DNA from 3 places in the Streptococcus alactolyticus genome. Region 3 is predicted to be linked to each of the others. Evidence: predicted binding sites of a transcription regulator. Region 3 holds the regulator's gene; each other region holds the start of a gene.
What was found. Region 3 encodes NrdR, which represses ribonucleotide reductase genes. Its sites were predicted from a motif close to ACACNATATATNGTGT; they were not measured.
Positions count from the first base shown of each region.

Region 1: the regulator NrdR is predicted to act here: its motif matches at 1,320-1,335, upstream of ACFORE_RS08525 (deoxynucleoside kinase).
Region 2: the regulator NrdR is predicted to act here: its motif matches at 1,510-1,525, upstream of nrdD (anaerobic ribonucleoside-triphosphate reductase).

Region 1 covers NZ_JBHRZX010000041.1:52,741-54,947, reverse strand. Annotated here, with positions in the region: gene ACFORE_RS08530 (nicotinamide mononucleotide transporter family protein) at 1-455, opposite strand, end outside; gene ACFORE_RS08525 (deoxynucleoside kinase) at 462-1,100, opposite strand; gene ACFORE_RS08520 (DUF1912 family protein) at 1,529-1,783, shown strand; gene ACFORE_RS08515 (helix-hairpin-helix domain-containing protein) at 1,786-2,103, shown strand.
Region 2 covers NZ_JBHRZX010000012.1:83,288-85,494, forward strand. Annotated here, with positions in the region: gene nrdD (anaerobic ribonucleoside-triphosphate reductase) at 1-1,431, opposite strand, end outside; gene ACFORE_RS03230 (glycosyltransferase family protein) at 1,549-2,207, opposite strand, start outside.
Region 3 covers NZ_JBHRZX010000006.1:30,920-33,126, forward strand. Annotated here, with positions in the region: gene ACFORE_RS01350 (sensor histidine kinase) at 1-436, shown strand, start outside; gene nrdR (transcriptional regulator NrdR) at 575-1,072, shown strand; gene ACFORE_RS01360 (replication initiation and membrane attachment family protein) at 1,059-2,207, shown strand.

The DNA.
Region 1 (2,207 bases), on a different contig from region 3:
CCAAGCCAAATCGTCCAGAAAAAGATAGCAATGAGAACGTCTTTAACACCAAAGCCTTTATCGACCACCAGTTCGCCGTCTTTGTTGCGGCGTTTTTTCCAATTGCTGTTACCGATAAATTCTGTGATGAGGTAATAAAGACTGGTAAACATATCACCATAGATGCCTTGCATCCCAGCAACGAGGATTCCAGCAAGGTTTTGAATGCCGTTGACTTTGAAAGTGTGTTGCCATTGCAAGGCGAGGGTCCAGGTTCCAATAAAACCAAAGACAGACATGATGATAGAAAGAATGGTGATCATGTCTAATTGCCCTAACCAAAGGGTTGAGAGGATACCGTAGACCGTAAAGCCAAGTGAAACAGTAAAGGATGCAATGACAAAGAGGCGTTCTCTGAGAGTAAAACGACCCCAAGCGAGGTCAAATGATTGTTTGAGTGAAAGTTGTGTGTCCAAAAAATGTTAATCTCCAATTCCAATTGATTTCATTTCTTGACGGATCATGCGATAAACTTTTTGCCAGTCCTCTGATTTAGTCACATCGATGTGATCAGTATTGATTTTCATTTTGGGACTGTATTGGTAGTTATCGTACCAGTTATTATAATGTGAGTGAAGAAGTTTGTAATAATCGGTTAACCCTTCGTTGTGGTCAGGTTGTTCAAATTCACGTCCGCGTTTTTTGATGTTGGACATGATATGGTCAAAACTGCCTTCAAGATAGATGAGTAAGTCAGGTGCTTTTTTAGGAAGTCCGTCAATTTCCTCCATCATGTTATCCAAAAGGTCTAGGTAAATACGGTATTCTTGGTCGCTGATACTACCTTGAAGGGTGTTGATGTAGGTAAATAAAGCATCCTCATAAATCGAGCGGTCCAAGACATTGTTATCAGCCTTGTAGGCTTTTTTGATAGCAGCAAAGCGTTTGTTTAAGAAATAAATTTGCAAAGCAAAGCCGTATTTTTCAGGGTCTTCATAGTATTTATCTAAAATAGGGTTGTTTTCAACAGGTTCAAAGAAAGCTGTTGTTCCTAGTTCTTGGGCCAAAAGAGAAGTATAGGTCGTTTTTCCAACTCCTATCATTCCTGCTAGAATAATCACGATGGTAATGCACCTCCAAAACGTTTTTTATTGATCAATAAAGGATTGTGTTGTCCTAAATCTAGGACTGGTTTGACAATTAAGCACTCAGGCTGGGCTAGGTTTTGGTCATGGCTGGCTCCTTTCTGTTAGAATCATCTATGTAGTCGCAAGAAAATCAATTTCTTGTGGGAACTGCATATCAAAAAACACAATATATTGTTAACGGTTAAAATGTTAACACTATATTTTGTGTTTTGCAAGGATTGAAAAATATTATTTTTGTGATATACTGGGAAACTTTATTGTCCTAAAAAATGAAAAGGACAGATAGATTTCTGAAAATGGTTCTTCTTTCATGTCAAAATAGCATGGAAATCCCTTACAAACTTCTCTTTTTGCGATGCTTTTGATATAATATGTGCTAGGAAATCAGACGAGGTGGAGTTATGACTTACGAACAAGAATTTTTAAAAGACTTTGAAGCTTGGGTAGATTCACAAATCACAATCAATGAAATGGCTATGGATGCAAGCCGCAAGATTGTAGAAGAGGACAAGGATGAGCGTGCTGCGGATGCTTATATTCGTTATGAAAGTAAGTTGGACGCTTACAAATTTATCCAAGGAAAATTTGCGAATTATAAATCCGGCAAAGGTTTCCATGATTTACCAGATAATCTTTTAGGAGAGAGAAATTATTAATAATGGCAAAGAAAAAGAATCGAAAAAAAGAGTATATGTTGAAATTAAAGCGTGCGGGAATGCTAAAAACAGCAGCCGCATCAACGCTTGAGGCGGCCAGTAAACTAGTTTCAAAAGCAACTCTTAGTTTGGAAGAATTTTCAGCAATTTCTGCCGTAGAAGGCATTCGACCAAAATTGATTGAAACGCTGTACAATGAAGGCATTCAATCAGTCTTGGATTTTGAAAAGTTTAGTGAAAAAGAGGTTTTGGCCTTTAAAGGGATTGGTCCAGCGACGGTTAATAAGTTAAAGGAAAATGGTGTTTCCTTTAAGGCCTAAGCATTGCGTTAGCGGACTAAATCTGATAAAATAAAACCATTCAGAGGTGTCTTAAGGACCATTTGTCACAGAGAGCGGTGTGGTTGAGAAATCCGTACAAATGT
Region 2 (2,207 bases), on a different contig from region 3:
ATACAAAATAGGGGCATTGGCTGGCGTTGCTTCTTTGACGCGTTCGACTCGGTAAACCAAAGCATCTTTGGCAATACCCATGCGTTCATTGAAAATATCCCAGAATTTGTTCATATCGCCATTTGATTCCATAGCAATACGAGGAAGATTGACCGTCACAACCCCAAGATTCATACGACCTGAGTTGACTTCAACGCCATTTTCGTCTTTCCACCCTTGCAAGAATGAACGGCAACCCATTGGCGCTTTAAATGAACCTGTCAATTCAATGATTTTGTCATAAGACAAGACATCAGGATACATCCGTTTTGTCGCACATTCCAAGGCTAATTGCTTGATATCATAGTTTGGTGTGCCGACTTCTAGGTTAAGACCACTCTTCAACGTGAAAATTAATTTAGGGAAAATGGCTGTGCGGTGTTCGCTACCAAGCCCTTTGATGCGGATTTCAAGAATGGCTTTTTGAATTTCACGTTCAAACCAGTTAGTACCAAGACCAAAACCAAGTGAGGTAAACGGTGTTTGCCCATTTGACGTGAACAAGGTATTGATTTCGTATTCAAGGCTTTGCATCGCATCATAAATGTCTTTTTTCGTTTTGGTACGAGCATAGTCTTCACGAAGGTCTTCTGCTACCCAATCTTGAGCGTCTTTTAAGTGTTTTTTATAATTCAATTCAGCGTAAGGTGCCAAAAATTCATCAATGCGGTCTGCCGTACAACCACCGTATTGGCTAGAAGCTACGTTCGCGATGATTTGCGAAATTTGGGCTGTCGCTGTTTGAATTGATTTTGGACTTTCTACCTCAGCATTGCCAATCTTAAAGCCATTGGCCAACATCCCTTTAAAGTCAATTAAACAGCAGTTAGTCATTGGGGTATATGGGCTATAATCAAGGTCGTGGTAATGAATGTCCCCTTTTTGATGCGCATTAGCCACGTGTGATGGCAACATTTTAAGACCAATTGATTTGCCAACGATACCAGCCGTCAAATCACGTTGTGTGTTGAAAACTTCGCTATCTTTATTGGCGTTTTCATTGACAATGGTTTGATCCTTGTTCAACAATTTATCAATGGTAAAATTGATATCTGTTGCTTGCGAACGCGCAAAATCGCGCTTGGTACGGTAATTGATGTATTCTTGTGCGATGGCATATTCATTAGCTGCCAAAAGCTCATGCTCAACGATATTTTGAATTTCATAAATTTTAACATCGTCTTTAAAGCGGTCTATAATTTCCGCAATGATGTTATTTGAAATGGTTTCTAATTTTGCCTCAACAAGTGGGGATAATTTAGTCACATTATTACTTGCTTTTAGTAAGGCATTGTATATCTTTTCGGCTTCAAAATTAACAGAACGTCCATCACGTTTGATGACTTTGATTGCCGGTTGATCTGTTATTATTTCCTTTTCCAATGTAATCATAAGAATACTCCTTTGCCCGTCTATTATAACACGTTGACTCTAAAAAAATCAATATCTTGTGGCAAATCTTTTAGAAGAACACAAGATATTGATTTTATCGTTATTTATAGTTGTTTTTTACTTCTTACGATAAATCGTAAAGTCAGATACTTTTTTGACCGAAACGGTTTCGTAATTTGATTTTAAATCTTTTTGAACCACCTCAGGCAATTTCTCGTTTTTATGAACGATAACATAAGTCGCCACGTTTTGCAACAACTCATCTTCAAACACTTTTTGATTGTCATCTTTTGCTGTATTGACAAGCGGTGATGAAAATTGCGAACTACTTGGTAAGCCACTTTCTAAATAAATCTTAGAAGAACTATCCCAAACATAAATAGAATCTTCATCAGAAGTATTTGATGCCAAATAAGTAGCAATCGTTGAACGCTGGCTATTATCACCAAAAGTGATGATATTTGACACGATTGGACGTCCTATCCCAACAATCAAAACCAAAACAGGAAGGTAGAGGAACGTTTTCACATAAAACTCAAATGCACCTTTAGTGTTTCGAGAAGACTTTTGACGGCGATTTGAAGAACGAACCATATAGCGTTTGTAACGCTCGTCAAGTGCCACAGCAGTCAAAATCAAGCCAAAAGGCATCGCTGCCAACAAGTGATAGAACTCATACGTCTGTGATACCAAATCAAGCAGCAAAAAGCCGATAAATACCACGAAAATGAGGTATTTGACCATGCGGTCTTTGTTATCTTTAAGCACTTTGTTAA
Region 3 (2,207 bases):
TGAAAAACTATTGGAAAAAATCCGTGTCGTTTATCCAGATGTTTCCTTCAACGTTTCTCTTCCTGAGAACAAGAGCATTATGGCAAATATCTACCAGCATCATTTTGAACAGTTAATGCTCATTTTGATTGACAATGGGGTCAAGTACTCAACAAAAATCAAACGCATTCACATTACGTTGGAATTGTCAGACAAGCAACCTTTGCTTAAAATTCGAGATGAGGGAAATGGGATGGCGAAGGAAGAAATCAATTACATTTTCGAGCGCTTTTATCGTTCTGACACCTCGCAACCTGTTAGTGAAGTGGTGCAAGGGCTTGGCATTGGCTTAAATGTTCTCAAACAAATTGCCGAAGTTTACCGCTTAAAAGTGACAGTTAACAGTGTCATTGACGAGGGAACAGAGTTCAAGGTCTTGTTTCCTGAATGCCGCTAAGAGTTAGGTTTTAACCTAGCTCTTTTTGTCTGCCAAAGTTCTTGTTGATAGTAGCTCCCAAGGGTAATGCCTTTTATAATCTTCTATTTTATGGTAAAATAAAGTACTATATTACAATGGGTAGAATGGGGTGTGAGCATGCGTTGTCCAAAATGCAATTATCATAAATCGAGTGTTATTGATAGCCGTCAGGCTGAAGATGGCAATACCATAAGACGTCGTCGAGAATGTGAAAACTGTCATACGCGTTTTACAACTTTTGAACGCATCGAAGAGTTGCCTTTGTTGGTCATTAAAAAGGATGGAACGAGGGAACAATTTTCGCGTGAAAAGGTGCTAAATGGGATTTTCCAAAGTGCTCAAAAACGCCCAGTTTCTAGCGATGACCTTGAACAAGTGGTGTCGCGCATTGAAAAGAGCATTCGAAGCGATTATGATAGTGAGGTGCCAAGCACCGTCATCGGTAATTTGGTGATGGACGAGTTGGCAGAGATAGATGAAATCACTTATGTCCGTTTTGCCTCAGTTTATAAGTCTTTCAAAGATGTCGATGAGATTGAGGAGTTGCTCCAACAAATCACTAATCGTGTTCGCAGCAAGAAAAAAAGAAGTGATAATGTAGATGAGACCGATTGAAGAGTTTTCGTATATCAAGAACAATAAGGTTGTCTTGGATTCAGATAGCCTAACGCAGCTCTATCTTCCTGTTATCGGTAATCAAGCGACAGCTCTTTATCATTATCTAAATGCCTTTTTTGATAATGGTGCTAAGCGTCATAAATTTAGTGAAATCCTCAATCACCTTCAGGTTAGCATGGGGGATTTGGAAGAAGCATTAGCTATTTTAACAGCGATTGATTTGCTGGTTTTGTACCAAACGCGTAACGGTTATGTGTTTAAATTAGTCCAGCCCTTGTCTCGCGAAGCTTTTTTGGGCAATCCCATTTACCGCCGTTTGTTAGAAAAAGAAATCGGTGAGGTTGCCGTGGCAGAATTGGATATGAGCCTTCCTCAGGATGCTAGGGACATTTCCAAAAACTTTTCGGATATTTTCTCTGCGGAAGCGCCAGCTATCAAGCGGCCAGTGTCTAAAAATCATTTTGATTTGGGGAGTTTCCAACGTTTAATGGCGCGTGATGGGCTGCGTTTCAAGGACGAGCAATCAGATGTGTTGACCATTTACGGGATTGCAGATAAGCACCGTCTTAATTGGTTTGATACCTATCGTTTGGCTCAACAAACGGCTATCGGTGGTACTATTTCGCCTAAACGGATGCTGGTGCAATTGGAACAAAGCAAGGAAAATCCGGCTCCCGCTGGCGAAACCTTTAGTGCCAAAGAGCAGGTTATTCTCCGTGAAGCCAAGCAAGATAGTGCCAGCGATTTTCTGACTAAAATCAAATCGCCACGTCATGCGGTAGTCATTTCGAGTGAACGTCAACTCTTGGAAGAGTTGGCCAACATGGGCTTTTTGGATGAAGTGATTAACATCATGGTCTTGTACACTTTAAATAAAACGAAGTCAGCCAATCTCAACAAGGCTTATATCTTAAAATTGGCTAATGACTTTGCTTACCACAAGATTGCCACGGCCGAGGCGGCTATGTTGCAAATGCGGTCATTCTCACAACGACGCAAGGATCAAAAACAAACGGCCAAAGAAAGCAAGAAAAATATCCCTAAATGGGCTGAACAAGATTACAAACACGAGGCAACAGCTGAGGAAAAAGCCAAATTGGAAGCCCTCAAACGTAGCATGCTAGAAGATTAA